2 regions of the Allobosea sp. 05T438 genome follow, and region 2 is predicted to be linked to the other one. Evidence: predicted binding sites of a transcription regulator. Region 2 holds the regulator's gene; the other holds the start of a gene.
What was found. The regulator LexA, encoded in region 2, represses DNA repair genes until DNA is damaged. The targets are predictions, from matches to a motif close to TGTTCNNNNTGTGTTCNG.
Positions count from the first base shown of each region.

Region 1: AC1DIN_RS24620 (ImuA family protein) is a predicted target of LexA. The motif match lies at 3,260-3,277, and genes of this name have one in related genera.

Region 1 covers NZ_JBFTKQ010000017.1:66,714-74,536, forward strand. Annotated here, with positions in the region: gene AC1DIN_RS24610 (error-prone DNA polymerase) at 1-933, opposite strand, end outside; gene AC1DIN_RS24615 (Y-family DNA polymerase) at 930-2,474, opposite strand; gene AC1DIN_RS24620 (ImuA family protein) at 2,380-3,246, opposite strand; gene AC1DIN_RS24625 (hypothetical protein) at 3,579-4,136, shown strand; gene AC1DIN_RS24630 (hypothetical protein) at 4,190-4,333, opposite strand; gene AC1DIN_RS24635 (hypothetical protein) at 4,281-4,505, shown strand; gene AC1DIN_RS24640 (ImuA family protein) at 4,894-5,628, opposite strand; gene AC1DIN_RS24645 (hypothetical protein) at 5,774-6,073, shown strand; gene AC1DIN_RS24650 (hypothetical protein) at 6,247-6,861, shown strand; gene AC1DIN_RS24655 (pyridoxal-phosphate-dependent aminotransferase family protein) at 6,975-7,823, opposite strand, start outside.
Region 2 covers NZ_JBFTKQ010000005.1:139,471-147,293, reverse strand. Annotated here, with positions in the region: gene AC1DIN_RS13285 (ComEC/Rec2 family competence protein) at 1-945, shown strand, start outside; gene lexA (transcriptional repressor LexA) at 939-1,649, opposite strand; gene AC1DIN_RS13275 (molybdopterin molybdotransferase MoeA) at 1,834-3,045, opposite strand; gene moaC (cyclic pyranopterin monophosphate synthase MoaC) at 3,110-3,610, opposite strand; gene trpC (indole-3-glycerol phosphate synthase TrpC) at 3,607-4,419, opposite strand; gene trpD (anthranilate phosphoribosyltransferase) at 4,427-5,440, opposite strand; gene AC1DIN_RS13255 (anthranilate synthase component II) at 5,457-6,074, opposite strand; gene AC1DIN_RS13250 (aldo/keto reductase) at 6,282-7,316, opposite strand; gene AC1DIN_RS13245 (helicase HerA domain-containing protein) at 7,429-7,823, opposite strand, start outside.

The sequences.
Region 1 (7,823 bases), on a different contig from region 2:
GTCCGGATATTCGTATTTGAGCTGGCCGAGGTCGAACTCGATGCGAGAGAACAGGGCTTGCGTCTCGGCGATGGCCTCGGGCGCATCGCGGAAGAGGCGGGCCATCTCCTGCGGCAGCTTGAGATGGCGCTCGGCATTGGATTCGAGCAGGCGACCGGCCCGCTCGATGGTGGTGCCCTCGCGGATGCAGGTCAGCACGTCCTGCAGGTCGCGCTGCCCGATGGAATCGTAGAGCGCATCATTGGTCGCGATCAGCGGCGTGCGAGTCGCTGCCGCGATCACCTTCAGGCGCGCAAGGCGGCGACGGTCGTCGCCGCGCCGGTGCATGCTGGCGGCGAGCCAGACAGCACCGGGCGCAGCATCGTCCAGCTTGGCGAGCAATGCGGACAGGCCATCGAGGCTGCGCGCAGGCATCAGGATCAGCAGCAGGTCGCGGGCATCGTTCAGGAGGTCGTCGAGAACGAGATGGCACTCGCCCTTCTTCACGCCGTCCTTCAGGTTGCCATGGCTGAGCAAACGGCAAAGGCGGCCCCAGCCGACGCGATTGGCGGGATAGACGACGATGTCGGGCGTGCCGTCGGCGAAGACGAGACGGGTGCCGGTCGCGAGCTTGAAGCCATCGGCCTTCGCTTTCATCTCCTCGGGCGTGAAGGGCAGAGCGGCGAATTCGGGGTTCTCGGCCCAAAAATACTCCCCTGGGCTGCCGCCTTCCCTGACCTTGTCGGGCGCCGGCAGACCGTACTCGCGCACTTGCTTCAGTGCCGCCCAGGCGCGCACGACGCCGGCCACCGTGTTGCGGTCGGCGATGCCGATGCCGGAATAGCCGAGCAGCAGCGCCGTCAGCACCATATGCGGCCCCGGGGAGGCTCCGCGCAGGAAGGAAAAATGCGTGGCGGCAACAGGTTCGGCGAAGGCATTCGCAATCTGATTCATGCGAAGAGCCCGTGCAGGAACCAGCGCGGCGGGGCGCTGTCGGCCTCGTAGAAACCGATGCGGTAGAGCCAGAAGCGGCGCCCTTGCGCATCCTCGACGCGGTAATAGTCGCGCATCGGTTCGTCGCTGCCGTCGCGCCACCATTCGGGCGCGATGCGCTCGGGGCCTTCGGCGCGGGCGACGTCATGAGTGAGGCGGCGCCAGCGGAAGCGGATCGGCGGTCCGTCCGGCACCTCCGCGATGGCCTCGACCGGATGGGGCGGCTCGAAAAGCTGGAGCGGGCGGGCCGGCGGTTCCTGCGGCTCGGGGGCGGACCAAGCCGCCTCAGGTAATGGTGCAGCAGCCGAGAGCGCTTTCGCGGCCCTGACGGGGTGATGCGTATCCTGCGCCGCGAAGCGCAGCACTCGGTCGCGGCCGAAGCGGGTGACGAGCCGGTCGACGAGATCGGCCACCGCTTCCTCCTCGATGGCGCGGCCGTCGAGGCTGTGCTGGGGCGTGTTCAGCGGTTCGCAAACGGGCACGGCGAGTTTGATCGCATCGAAGCCGAAACCGGGATCGAGCGGATCGGCCAGCGTCTCGATACGCTCGCGATAGAGCCGGAGCAGCGCCTTGGCATCGCGCGAGGGCCGCCCGGTCTCGATGGCGAGACGGCGGACAGCGCCGTCGCTGCGGAAGAAGCCGATCTCGAAGAGGCGCCCGCCTTCGCCGCGCGCCTCCAGCACACGAGCCGCCTCCCCGATCAGGCGGATGACCACCGCCTCGAGGCTCGCAGTATCGGCGAAAGGCTCGGCGAAATGGCGCTCGACCACGCAGTCCGGCGGCTGGCGCAGGGGTGTGATGCGCCGGTCCTCGCGGCCGAGGATGCGCCTGAGCTTCGTCGCCAACGCCTCGCCGAAGCGGGAGGACAAGGTTTCAGAGGGGCGCTCCGCGAGATCGGCCAGGCTCTTCAAGCCGGCGCGGGAGAGCGCAATCACGGTCTCTGCTTCGGCCTCCAGAGCCGCGACCGGTAGCGGGCGAAGCGCCGCTTCGTCCCGCCCCGGCGGGATAATGCCGCCCCGTGCGAAGCGGGCGCAGGCGCGGGCGGCGTCGGGCGTGCCTGCGATGGCGGCTTTCAGGCTCAAGCCCATCCGGTCCATCACCCGCCGCACAAGGCCGACCATCCCCTCCTCGCCGCCGAAGAGATGGGCACAGCCGGTGATGTCGAGCATGAGGCCATGCGGCTCGTCGCGCGCGACCAGCGGGGTGAAACGGTCGCAGAAGGCAGCGAGCGCCTCGATGAATGCGCTGTCGACCTGCGGCTGCGCCTCCAGCGCGACGAGATCGGGGATGCGGGCGCGGGCATCGGCCAGCGTCATATCTCGCGTCAGGCCGAGATCTACGGCGCGCTTGTCGCAATCGACCAGGCGCAGCGCGTTGCGCTGCGCCTCGACCAGGACATACGGCTTCTCAGCCGGCGCGCCGAAGGCCGGAATCGCGCCCATCCGCCGCAACCTGTCCGTCGCCAGGAAGGGGAACCAGAGGGCGAGATAGCGGCGCGGCATGGTCTGTCCGGGAAGCCAGTCTGTCGGATCGCTCGAAAAGGCTGCGTTCCGCGAAAGATCGTCGGTCACGGTCCCACTCCACACGCCACTCACGTTCCGCCGCGCCGCCGCGCTGGCGCAGCAATCTCACCGCAAAAGCCGGGGCACCCGGGGCATTGGCCTCCAGCGCCCGCGATGCGAGCGCCCTCACCTGCCAGCGCGTGCGCGCCGCGCTCGGCACCTCGGCCGCCGCCACGCGCAACAGCAGAACCGGCACGCCCGAGCCCTCCGCCGCCAGGGCGAGGCGGCGGCTCGCCGTCAGATCGAAGGAGCGCGGCTCGCCCCAGGGTTCGATCAGCACGGCACCGAGCGCGGGGCAGCGCGCCGCTTCGGCGCCAGCCCGCAGCGCGCTTTCGCCGTCGCGCGCCCGCACCAGCAGGAGGCGTGCCGGATCAAGGCCAAGCTCGTTGAGCCCCGGCGCATGCAGCCGGCCGGCTTCGGCGTCGACGAAATCCTGCCGCGCCCAGAGGATGGGGCGCTCGGCGGCCTTCTCCTCCACCTGCCCCGCCCGCAGCGCGAGGCCGAGCGCGAAACCGGTCGCGGCGGCGAGATCGGCAACCTCAGCGGCGTAGACCTCGTGCAGCGCCGCCCGCGCGAGCCCGCCATTCAGGGCCTCGTCCAGCGAAGCCACGCCCAGACCGATCCGCCCCTGCGAAGCCGGGCCGGCGCGCAGGGCCGCCTCGGCAAGACTACGGCGCAGATCGGACAGGGTCGGGGCGGTGGTTACGGTCATGGGACGATGCAATTGTTCTCTCTTTGTTCTTTTATAGATCTCTCCCCGTCGGAAGGCGAGTCGAGTCTCGCCGCCCTCCGTCTCGCCCCTGTGTGCCAACACACGAAGTTTGTCGGCACGAGCGGGTAGTGTGTCGGCATTGGTAGCCAAAGTGTGTCGGCAGCCGCTGCTCCACTTGATCTGAGCCCTTTCATCAGGTGAGTGAGAACGGGGTAGCGCGCACAACCCGGCCCAGCGCCCGCGTCGTTGACCTGACCGCGACATCGCTCGACGCCCAAGCTTTCTACACAGGTGCATATCTAACCGACCTGGAGCGAGCCGTGCGCGTTCGCTTGGCCAGCCAGATCGCAACCTCTCGGGCGGACGCTGAGCGTAGGACAGCCGAGCAAAAGGCCAATGAGGAGAGGGAACGCGCCGACCGCCAGGCCAGGCTGGAGAAGGAAAGAGCCGAACGGGAGGCCGCTGCGGCGCATGCCGAGGCGCAGCGGATAGAGGCCGAGACCCGTGCCAAGGCTGCTCGGGCCGAAAGGACCGAGCTCCTGGAGAAGACCCGAGACCTTATTCGGACGAAAACACTCGCCTGCATCGGCAAGGAAGGGGCGACGATGCTCTTAACCGACGAGAAGGCGGAAGTTGTCGCGAAGGCGGCCATGATCTTCTGCCAAAACGACATCGACGCGCTCGTGAAGGTCACCACCGAGCTGGTGGAAAACGAGTCCGGTGGGCCGTCAGATCGCTCATTGGTTCGGAAGATCGCGGAGGATCGTGTCCGGGAGGTCGTCACCGCTTATGTCATCCGGTCACGCGGCGATCTGATCGGGAAGAACCTGAAGGAGCAGCAGACGCCTTCGAAGCCAGCCGAGAGTTCCAGAAATTCCCCCACCCTCTAGCTCGGCGACCGCGGCTGCCTGTGCAGGCCGGTGGAAAGGACGCTTCATGGGATTCAGGTTTCGGCGTTCCGTTCGTCTCTTTCCCGGCGCAGGGTGAACTTCAGCCTCAGCGGTGTGAGCGTGAGCGCCGGCGTGCCGGGAGCGATGATCAACATCGGCCCGCGCGGCAGCCGTCTGACCATGGGCCTGCCCGGCACTGGCATTTCCTACACTCGCAATCTGAGTTCGCCTCGCCCCGTAAGACGAGCGTCGACCCCAGCTGAGGTCTATCTGGAGCCACCGGTTCCACCCGAGCCGATGCACCCGGACCAGAGCCGCAGCCAGGGCCCTTGGTCGGGGAGATCAAGAGCGCCGAGGTGGCGAGCCTGACCAGCCCGGACCTCGGGGGCCTAAAGCAGTTGATCAACGATGCGGCGCACCAGAAGGTCTTGCTCCAGTCGGATCTTAACGAAGCGGTCGCAGATCGGCGTCGCGCCTGGCGGAAACTGCGACGTCGCGAACAGTTGCCACTTCGCGTTGTGATGAAGTCGTCCATCCCGACCGCGCGCGTTGCTTTCGAGGAAGCGGAAGAGGAGGCCTTGAAGGTCGCGGCAGCGATCATCGCGACAGAGATCAAGGTGGAGATCGATCTCAACGATCAGACATGGGCGGCGTGGGCTGAAGTGACGAAGACGTTCGATCGGCTCTCCCAGGCCGCGAAATTCTGGGATGTCACATCATCCGTCGCTGTTGACCGCTTCCGCACCCGGTCCGCCGCTCACGAGCCATCCGCCGGAACCGATCGATCGACCAGTTCGGGAGGAAGACCGAGACGACCCGTGTCATCGCATGCCTCCAATTCGAAATCCGCCCTCTCGCCCGCCCTGGCCCTGATCAGTTCAACAAGCCAGCGCGGTCGTCCCATTCCAGGCACCGGCAACACTGTCGATGGCAGAACCGAGACGCGCCATCGGGTCATCGCCGCCGTGGGCTGACCGAAATCGGAGGCATCGACCTCTCGTCGCCATCGTCGCAGCGCGATGCCGATAGCACCTGTCCCCTCCGCAGCCAGCTGAAGGCGACGCGATGCCGTCATGGACAAGCGGGCTACCTCGCCGACGACGGAGCCCAGCCCGCCATGGCGCAGGCCCTCTTCCATGCAGGCGAGCACCGTCTTGTCATCTCCTGCCTCGACATAGATCACGCGGTCAGGGATCAGCCCCGCCTGCGCCATCGCCGGCGCGAAAAGATCGGCTCGGGTGAGACACCAGAGCACCTTGCCACGACTCCTGGCGGCAACTCCGGCGCTAAACAAAGCCGCTGCCGCACCATCAATCGCCCCATTTCCGCCGCCGGCGACTTCATGGAGTGCCCCCAGCGTTAGGCCTCCACCAGGCAAGCGCGAATCAAGCGTCGCGATTCCGAACGGCAGCACAGTCCGACCGCGGACCCCTCGGCCCTCGATCCGCTCGATCTGGTCGCGAAGCGACTGGAATACTGGCTGTGGCCGCAACGGGCTTTACCTGCTAGAACGACACCTTATGTTCCTCTTATGTTCTCAGCGAGAGGCCGAGAGTCAAGCTCGGTGTTTGGCGGGAACACAGCGACACGACGGGAGGTTGCCGAGGCACACCCTCTTCCTCCAAGCAGGAGTACTGATGATCTCCGATGATCCAACCGAAATCGTTGAGCAGTCCTACGAGGTCGTCGCTTGGCGAGGGCTGGCACTGGCACTTCTAGCGCAGATCCTGGTTCCAGCGCCGGAGAATGAAGGGGAATGCTCCCAGTTCCTTCACACCGTCTTGGCAGATATTCTCGATCAGACGGTCAACAGCGAGGCAATGCCTGCCGAACTCGATCGAGGCGCCTTGCGGGCCGAACTGGAAGGCGTGAACGAGCGCCTCCGGCAGGAGTTCGCTGAAGCGCAACTCGATCGCCAAAAGCTCCGAAAAGAGTAGCTGAAGTCGGGAGCCAACTGATCGCCAACAGAGTATCGACGACCTTCAGGACGCCCACGCCCCAGCGAGCAACCTATGTGCAAGCTCTACCCCCACCAAGAACGTAGAAGTTAGGAACACGCGATCGATCCGTGCGATTAATCCCGGGCCCGCAATCCTGAGCAGAGCATCATGTGAAGCGCACCTCAACGCAGCTCGCCGAATGGCCTCTCCCATCTACAATTACACTTGGATCGCCGGTCCGCGCCAAGGGAATCGAGCGGGAAATCAGGCGGCGACTTCCTTGGTCGACGCGGAAGCACCTCACGGTCGAAACCGGCAAAGCGATCCTTCACATGCCGGACGCCGAAGCTGCTGAGTTTGACGCTCTATCTGCGATCGTAGCGGATATGTTGGCCGATATTGCCGAGTTGCCCATCCTCCCCAGCGAGGCCGAGGACATTCTCTCCATTTCATCTCGTGAGCGCCACAAGTGGCTCAATGATGGACGACTGCAGAGCGCGGGAACCAGAACGGTCAAGCTGCGTGGCCGAGCCAAAGCCGTCACATTCCACGTGTTCACCCCAAGTTTCATCGAGCAAGTCCTCGATAGCGGCCTGCCGGAAATCTGGCGGGAAGAGGATATCGCAACGACAGCAGAGAACCGGCGGCGAGCAGCAGGGAAAGCAGCTTTGACGCGCGCGGGAAAGCGTTTGGCCAAATCCCGTAAGGCAGCGACCGGTCCGGACGAACAGAAAACCGGCCTCGACGGCTGGGAAGAGTTTGAGGCTGAAGGTTTGCTTCGGTGAGGTATGCCGCCCGGAGGGACGGGAGAGAAGCTATCCAGCTATCGCCTGCACCTGTCGGCATGAGCGACACCCCGTCTGTTCAGGGCCTCCATGCGGCATAATCGCCGTATCTTTCACGCGGCGGCGGCCAGGCTGGCGATTGCGGCTGCCACACCACCCGGGCCGTGCGGGATTTCTTTGGCTTGAAGCGCCATCTCAACGGCTCCGAGCGCTCCAATAAGCGCCGCAGCGTTGAAATGACCCATGTGGGCGATCCGGAAGGCTTTGCCGTGATAATCTCCAATCCCGAGGCCGAGCGTCACGCCACAGACGTCGCGCGCGAAGGCGGTGATGACGCTTACGTCGACGTTAGGCGTTAACACCGCCGTCACAGACGGCGCTCGCTCGGATCCCTCGGTCACTCCGAAGGTGAGAGCCTGACCACTCGACCAGAGTTCGACGGCAGCATGTGTCGCCTTGGCAAGGGCGGCGTGGCGGCGCCAGATCGCCTCCAGCCCTTCCTCGAAGATCATGTCGAGCGCGGCACGCTGTCCGAAGAGGAGATGCTCAGGCGCAGTGCCGCAATGCTTCATATAGGCCAGCACGTTCATCCGGCCACTCCAATCCCAATAGCCGGTGCGCAGGTCGGCGCGTTTATGGGCGGCCAGAGCCTTCTCGTTGGCCGCGACGAAGGCGAGGCCTGGCGAAGACATGAGACCCTTCTGCGAGGCTGAGACGCCAACGTCGATGCGCCAGGCATCCATCTCGAATTCCATGCACCCGAGGGAGGCAATGGCATCGACCATGAACAGAGCGGGGTGACCGGCGGCGTCGATGGCCCTGCGAATGGCCGGGATATCGTTGACGATGCCGGCTGCGGTATCAATCTGAACGACCATCACGGCCTTGATCGTGTGCTGCGTATCGTCGCGCAGGCGAGCCTCGACTGCTGCGGGATCGACGGCCCGGCACCAGCTGCCGGG
Region 2 (7,823 bases):
CCGGTCTGGGCCGCGGCACTCGGCATCGTCGTCACCACGTTGCTGGCAACGGCCGCGACAGCGCCCTTCGGCGCCTATCATTTTCAGACCTTCAATCCCTTCGGCCTGCTCGGCAATGCGATGGCGCTGCCCTTCGTCTCGCTCTTCGTCATGCCGGCGGCCGTCTTCGGCGTGCTGGCTTACCCCTTCGGACTGGACTGGCCCGCCTGGGCGCTGATGGGGCTGGCTTCCGATGTCGTGCTCAAGGTGGCGCACTGGGTCGCAAGCATCGACCATTCCACGGTGATGATCGCAGCCTTCGGGCCGGCGGTGCTGACCTGCTTCGTGCTGGCGCTGCTGTGGCTGACGCTCTGGACCACGCCCTGGCGCTGGCTGGCGGCGCTGCCGCTCCTGCTCGGCGTGGCCATCGCCGGCAAGCCGGAGCGGCCGGAAATCCTGATCGAACGCGACGGTTCGGGGCTGGCGGTGCGGGGCCCGGATGGCCGCCTCGCGATTGCGGGCAAGCCGAGCCGTTTCGTGCTGCAGCAATGGCTCGCTGCTGATGGCGATCGCCGTTCGCCGGACGATCCGACGCTGCGGGCCGGCATTAGCTGCGATGCGCTCGGCTGCGTCGCACGGACGCCGGATCAGCGCACCGTTTCCTACACGCGCGACAGGTTGGCGCTTATCGAGGACTGCATGCGGGCTGACCTCGTCGTCACCGCCATCCCCTGGAGCGGAACCTGCAAGGCACGGCTGATCGAGCGAATGGCGTTATCGCGCGACGGCGCGACTTCGCTCTATCGAACAGGATCGGGGTGGAGCAGCCATGTCTCGGAGCAGAACGCTGCCGACCGCCCTTGGAGCCGCCGCCGTGAGCAGCGCCCTGCGCAAGCCTCGACAGCGCCTCCGAGTGTGACACCGGCTTCCGCCGACGGCGAAGCCGAGGTCGAGCGCCTTCAGTAGCGCCGCATCAGATTGACGAGGCGGCCCTGGATCTTGACCCGGTCCGGCCCGAGCACGCGCGTCTCATAGGCAGGGTTCGCGGCTTCGAGCGCGATCGAGGAGCCGCGCTTGCGCAGCCGCTTCAGCGTCGCTTCCTCATCATCGATCAGCGCCACGACGATGTCGCCGGTATTGGCCGAATCCTGCTTGCGGATGATGACGGTGTCGCCGTCGAGGATGCCGGCTTCGACCATCGAGTCACCACGCACTTCCAGCGCGTAATGCTCGCCGGAGCCGAGCATGTCGGGCGGCAGCGAGACGGTGTGGCTACGGTTCTGGATCGCCGAGATCGGCGTGCCGGCGGCGATGCGGCCCATGACCGGGATCGCGATGGAGGAGCGGCTGTCCTCATCGGACGCAGGGCGTGGCTTGGTGAGATTCGGCTGCGAGCCGAGGCCGCCCTGGACGACCGCAGGGTTGAAACGCTGCCGCTGCTGCGGGGCGCCGAGCCCGTCGGGCATCTTGATGATCTCGAGCGCACGCGCCCGGTTGGGCAGGCGACGGATGAAGCCGCGCTCCTCTAGCGCCATGATCAGCCGGTGGATGCCCGACTTGGAGCGCAGATCGAGCGCATCCTTCATCTCGTCGAAGGAGGGCGGCACCCCGCTCTCACGCAAGCGTTCCTGAATGAAGCGCAGGAGTTCGTGTTGCTTGCGTGTCAGCATGATCCCCGCCGGCCTTCTCGAAGGCTAGATTCGAAACAAAGCAGGAACACCATACGCGTTCCACTTGTGTTCCGCAAGCGGGCTCCGGCATCGAAGCGAACAGTGGAATCCACTTTTCGGGCAGATCCGATGCGATAACCCTATACAGATCGCTACGATCGCGTCCGACAGGATGAGCGGTGATCTAGCGCAGCGGCAGGATGCGGCAGATGTCGCCTTTTTTTGCCGGCGCGGCATGGGCAGGCCGGATCGTCAATGCCTGCGCCCGTGCCAGCGTGCCGAGCATCGAGGAATCCTGCCGGTCGAAGGGCGTCGCCACCCAGCCATCCGGCGTCAGTGCGAGCTCCGAGCGCAGATAGTCCTCGCGCTCGTCATTGGCCGGCATGTCACGGCCGAGGCGGGCGGGGATGCTGCGGTCGCGGTCGGCCTCCCCAATGCCGAGCAGAGCCTCGATCAGCGGCAGGACAAAGAGATGGCCGCAGACGATCGAGGAGACCGGGTTTCCGGGCAAGCCGACCACGACCATGCGGCCGAGTCGGCCGGTCATCATGGGTTTGCCCGGCCGCATCGCGATCTTCCAGAAGCCGAGCGACATGCCGGCCCGCGTCAGCGCCTCCTGCACGAGGTCATGCGCGCCGACCGAGGCCCCGCCGAGCGTGACGAGGACGTCGGCGTCGGCGTCCCGCGCCTGGCCGATCTTGGCCGCGAGGTCGGCGTGGTCGTCGCGGGCGATGCCGAGATCGAGAACGGCACCGCCGGCCTTCTCGACCAGTGCAGCGAGCGAGAAGGAGTTCGAGGCGACGATCTGGTCGCGCCCGACCGGCTCGCCCGGAGCCACCAACTCGTCGCCAGTGGCAAGGATCGCGACGCGCGGCTTGCGCCGGACGGGCAAGGTCGGATGTCCCATCGCGGCGGCGAGGCCCAGCGCAGCGCTGTCGAGCACGCGCCCGGCGGGCAGCAGGACGTCGCCTTCGCGGAAATCCAGCCCGGCTGCGCGCAGGAACTTGCCCTTGGCGGGCGGCACCCGCACGCGGATCGCCGGGCTGTCGACGCCGTCGGCATCCTCCTGCATCAGGACGGTATCGGCGCCATCAGGCATTGGCGCGCCCGTGAAGATGCGCACGGCCTGTCCCGGCCCGACCGAGCCCTCGAAGGCCCGGCCAGCGGCGGATTCGCCGATCACCGCGAGCGAGATGCCCGCCGCCATGTCGTCGCCGCGCACGGCATAGCCGTCCATGGCGGAATTGGCGAAGGGCGGCTGGGTCCGGAGCGCCTTGACCTCACCGGCAAGCACCCGCCAGGCGCATTGCGCGAGCGGCAGGGTTTCGGCCCCGGTCGGCCCTGGAATGCTGTCGAGCAGCGCCTTGCGCGCGACGGGGACCGGGGTGAGCGCCATCAGAGCAGGATGCCGAACCGCAGGTCCGCGGCAGCGAATAGTGGGGACCGGTTTTCGGATGACATCATGCTCGACTTCCTTCCTGCGAAGCCTTTGCGTCGTAGTCGCCGGACTGGCCGCCGGATTTGTGCATGAGCCGGATGTTCTCGATCCGCATCGCCCTGTCGACCGCCTTGACCATGTCGTAGACGGTCAGGCAGGCGACCGAGACGGCTGTGAGCGCCTCCATCTCGACGCCGGTCTGGCCTTTCATCTTCACTTCGGCGCGCACGCGCACGCCCGGCAATGCCTCGTCGATCGTGAGATCGACCCCGATCTTGCTGAGCAGCAGGGGGTGGCAGAGCGGGATCAGCTCATGTGTGCGCTTGGCGGCCATGATTCCGGCGAGGCGCGCCGTGCCGAGCACGTCGCCCTTCCTGGCGTTGCCGTCGCGCACGATCGCGATCGTCCCGGGCGCCATCACGACGCTCCCTTCGGCGACGGCGATGCGGGTCGTCTCGGCCTTGTCGCCGACATCGACCATATGCGCCTGGCCCTGGGCGTCGAGGTGGCTGAGCCGGCTCACGCCGCGCTCTCTTGCGCCGTGCCGGTCAGCAGCGACCGCGTCGCGGCCGTGACATCCGCCTGCCGCATCAGGCTCTCGCCGACGAGGAAGCTGTTGACGCCGGCCTTGTTGAGGCGGGCGATGTCGGCATGGGCGAAGATGCCGCTCTCGCCGATGACGATGCGGTCGGAGGGGACGCGCGGCGCCAGCCGCTCGGTCACCGCGAGATCGACGTGGAAGCTGCGCAGATCGCGGTTGTTGATGCCGAGCAGGCGGCTCTCGAGCTTGAGCGCCCGGTCGAGCTCGGCGTCGTCATGAACCTCGACGAGCACGTCCATGCCGAGTTCGCGCGCGGTTTCGTTGAGCGCCCTGGCGGTGTCGTCGTCGACACCAGCCATGATGATCAGGATGCAGTCGGCGCCCCAGCTGCGGGCTTCGTAGACCTGATAGGGCTCGTAGAGGAAATCCTTGCGCAGGGCGGGCAGGCCGGAGGCCTCGCGCGCCTGCGTCAGGAATTCCGGCTGACCCTGGAAGGAGGGCGCATCGGTCAGCACGGAGAGGCAGGCCGCGCCGCCGGCGGCATAGGCACGGGCGAGCGAAGGCGGGTCGAAATCGGCGCGGATCAGCCCCTTGGACGGGCTCGCCTTCTTGATCTCGGCGATCAGGGCCGGCTTGCCGTCCGCGAGCTTGGCGGCGAGAGCATCGGCGAATCCGCGCGGCTTGCCGGCGGCACGGACGCGGCGTTCGATCTCGGCCAGCGGCACGGCGGCCTTGGCGGCCGCGATCTCCTGGCGCTTGTAGGCTTCGATCTTGGCGAGGATGTCGGTCATGCCGCCCTCACGCGTTCGAGGCTTTGATGAGGGCGCCCAGCGTCGCCTTGGCCTTGCCAGAGTCGAGGGCGGCCGTCGCCTGGGCGAAGCCGTCCTTCAGGTTCGCAGCCTTGCCGGCGACGAGCAGTGCTGCCGCGGCATTGAAGGCGGCGATATCGCGGAAGCCGGTCCTCTCGCCGGCGAGCACGGCGTTCAGCGCGGCCGCATTCTGCTCGGGCGTGCCGCCACGCAGCTCCTCCGGCCTGGCCGGCTCGAGGCCGACATCGGAGGGGCTGATGGTGAAGCTTTCGACGTTGCCGTTCTCCAGCGAGACGACGCGGGTCGGCCCGGTCGTGGTGATCTCGTCGAGCCCGTCGGAGCCGTGCACGGCCCATACGCGAGTCGAGCCGAGCGAGGCCAGCACCTTGACCATCGGCTCCAGCCAGGTTTCGGAGAAGGCCCCGATCAGCTGGCGCTTCACCCCGGCCGGGTTCGAGAGCGGGCCGAGCAGGTTGAAGATCGTGCGCGTGCCGAGCTCGGTACGCACCGGCGCGACATGGCGCATCGAGGCGTGATGCGTCGGCGCGAACATGAAGCCGACACCGGCCTCGGCGATGCAGCGCTCCGTCCCGGCCGAATCGAGGCCGACCTTGACGCCGAGTGCGGTGAGCACGTCGGCCGCGCCGGAGCGCGAGGAAGCCGCGCGGTTGCCGTGCTTGGCGACGGGCACGCCGCAGGCTGCCGTGATGATCGAAGCCAGCGTCGAGACGTTGTAGGAGCCGGACGAATCGCCGCCGGTGCCGACGATGTCGATCGCCTCGGCCGGCGCCTTCACCGGCAGCATCTTGCCGCGCATCGCGCCGACGGCGCCGGCGATCTCGTCGATCGTCTCGCCGCGGACGCGCAGCGCCATCAGGAAGGCGGCGGACTGCGCGTTGGTGACCTCGCCGGAGAGGATCGTGTCGAAGGCGTCCCGCGCCTCCTCGCGCGAGAGTGTCGCTCCGGTCGCGACCTTGGCGATGAAGGGTTTGAAGTCGTCCATGGAAACTCTGCGGAAATCAGGCTGATGGGGTCAGGGCGGCGGCTTCGTGCTCGCTGCGCCATCGCTGGGCGAGATCGAGGAAATTCCGCAGGATCGTCGCGCCATGCTCGGAGGCGATGCTCTCCGGATGAAACTGGACGCCGTGGACCGGCAGCTCCCGGTGCGAGAGCGCCATGATCAGGCCGTCATCGGTTTCGGCCTCGATGTCGAAGACAGTCGGGCAGGAATCGCGATCGACCACGAGGGAGTGATAGCGCGTCGCCTGCAGCGGCCCGTTGATGCCGCGGAACAGGCCGCGTGCCCTGTGCCTGATCGGCGAGACCTTGCCGTGCATCGGCACGGGCGCCCGCACGACGTCGCCGCCGAAGGCCTGCCCCATCGCCTGCAGTCCGAGGCACACGCCGAAAATTGGCTTGCGGGCGGCGCCTTGCCGGACGACATCGAGGCAGATTCCGGCCTCGTTTGGCGTGCAGGGGCCGGGCGAGAGCACGATCGCATCATGCTCGCCGCCCAGCGCTTCTTCGACCGACAGCGCGTCGTTGCGCCAGACATCGACTTCGGCCCCCAGGCCACCGATGAGGTGGACCAGGTTCCAGGTGAAGCTGTCGTAGTTGTCGATCAACAGAACGCGCATGGCCGGACCCGTGAATACGGCCACAGGTCATGCACGTTCGGGGGCGGGGTGGTCAAGTTTTGCGCGGCGGTCATCTCCCGAAGCGCGCTCGCACGGAGCAGCCCGTCATTGCGAGCGAAGCAAGGCAATCCAGGGGGGATCCGGCTGACGTGGTCCGTCCTGCGGCCCCCTGGATTGCTTCGTCGCCCTGCTCCTCGCAATAACGGCTCAGACCAGCGGCGGATTGAGACGGCCGAAACCCTCCTGCCGCCGATAGGGGAAGTACGGGTAGGGCGCCGTACGGACGCTCGCGGCATCGAGCCGCACAACCTGCTCGGCCGTCAGGTTCCAGCCGACGGCTCCGAGATTGTCCCGCAGCTGCTGCTCGTTGCGGGCGCCGATGATGACCGAGGAGACCGTCGGGCGCTGCAGCAGCCAGTTGATCGCGACCTGCGGTACGCTCTTGCCGGTCTCCTGCGCGATGGCATCGAGCACGTCGACGATGGCGTAGAGCTGCTCGTCCTCGACCGGCGGGCCGAACTCGGCTGTCTCGTGCAGCCGGCTCCCGGCCGGAAGAGGCTGGCCGCGCCGGATCTTGCCAGTGAGGCGGCCCCAGCCGAGCGGGCTCCAGACCAGCGCGCCGACGCTCTGGTCGAGGCCGAGCGGCATCAGCTCCCATTCGTAGTCGCGCCCGACGAGCGAGTAGTAGACCTGATGCGCGACATAGCGGGGCCAGCCATGACGCTCGGCGGCGGCCAGAGACTTCATCAGCTGCCAGCCGGAGAAGTTGGAGACGCCGACATAGCGAAGCTTGCCCGCCCGGACGAGCGCATCGAGCGTCGAGAGAACCTCCTCGACCGGCGTGCCGGCGTCAAAGGCATGCAACTGCAGCAGGTCGATATAGTCGGTGCCGAGCCGGCGCAGCGCGTCCTCGGTCGCCTTGATCAGGCGGCTGCGCGAGGAGCCGGCATCGTTCGGGCCGTCGCCCATCGGCAGCGTCGTCTTGGTCGAGATCAGCACCTTGTCGCGGCGGCCCTTGATCGCCTCGCCGAGGACTTCCTCGGACGCCCCGTTCGAGTAGACGTCGGCTGTGTCGAAGAGGTTCAGCCCGGCATCGAGGCAGATATCGACGAGGCGGTGCGCTTCCTTGGCGTCCGTGTTGCCCCAGGCGCTGAAGAGCGGCCCCTGTCCGCCGAAGGTGCCCGCGCCGAAACTCAGGGCGGGAACCTTCAGCCCCGAATGGCCCAAACGCCGATATTCCATGATCCAGATCTCCTGTGGAGGTCAGAACATGGTGGTGCGAAGCCGGCGTGATTAGTCGGCCGGCTGGAACAGCATTCGTGAGTTGAAGTCACCGAGCGCGCGGCGCTGGCTTCTATCCGCGGGCGCTGCGCGGCATCCCGGCCGTGCGCGGCTGAGCCTGGCCCGGCGCGGTCTCGACGCCGAGCGCAGGCAGGGCGAGCGTTCGCAGGCCGCGGAAGTCGACATGACAGACGATCAGGCCGCGCTCTTCGATATAGCCGAGCAGGCGCCGCGCCCGGCTGGGCGAGTGGCTGCCATAGACTTCGGCGAGCTCGGCATCGCTGGGGCAGGGCCTGCCCTCGATGGCGGTGCGGGCGATGTAGAGGAAGAGCCCCTGCAGGTCTTCCGGCAGCGTGCCCGAGGCCACGACTGCCGCCTGCCAGCCCTCGCTGGTCGCGACGCTGTCGCTAACGCCGGCCCGCGCCACGGCGAGCCTGCGGCGGAACTCCTCCAGGCTCAGATTCGTCC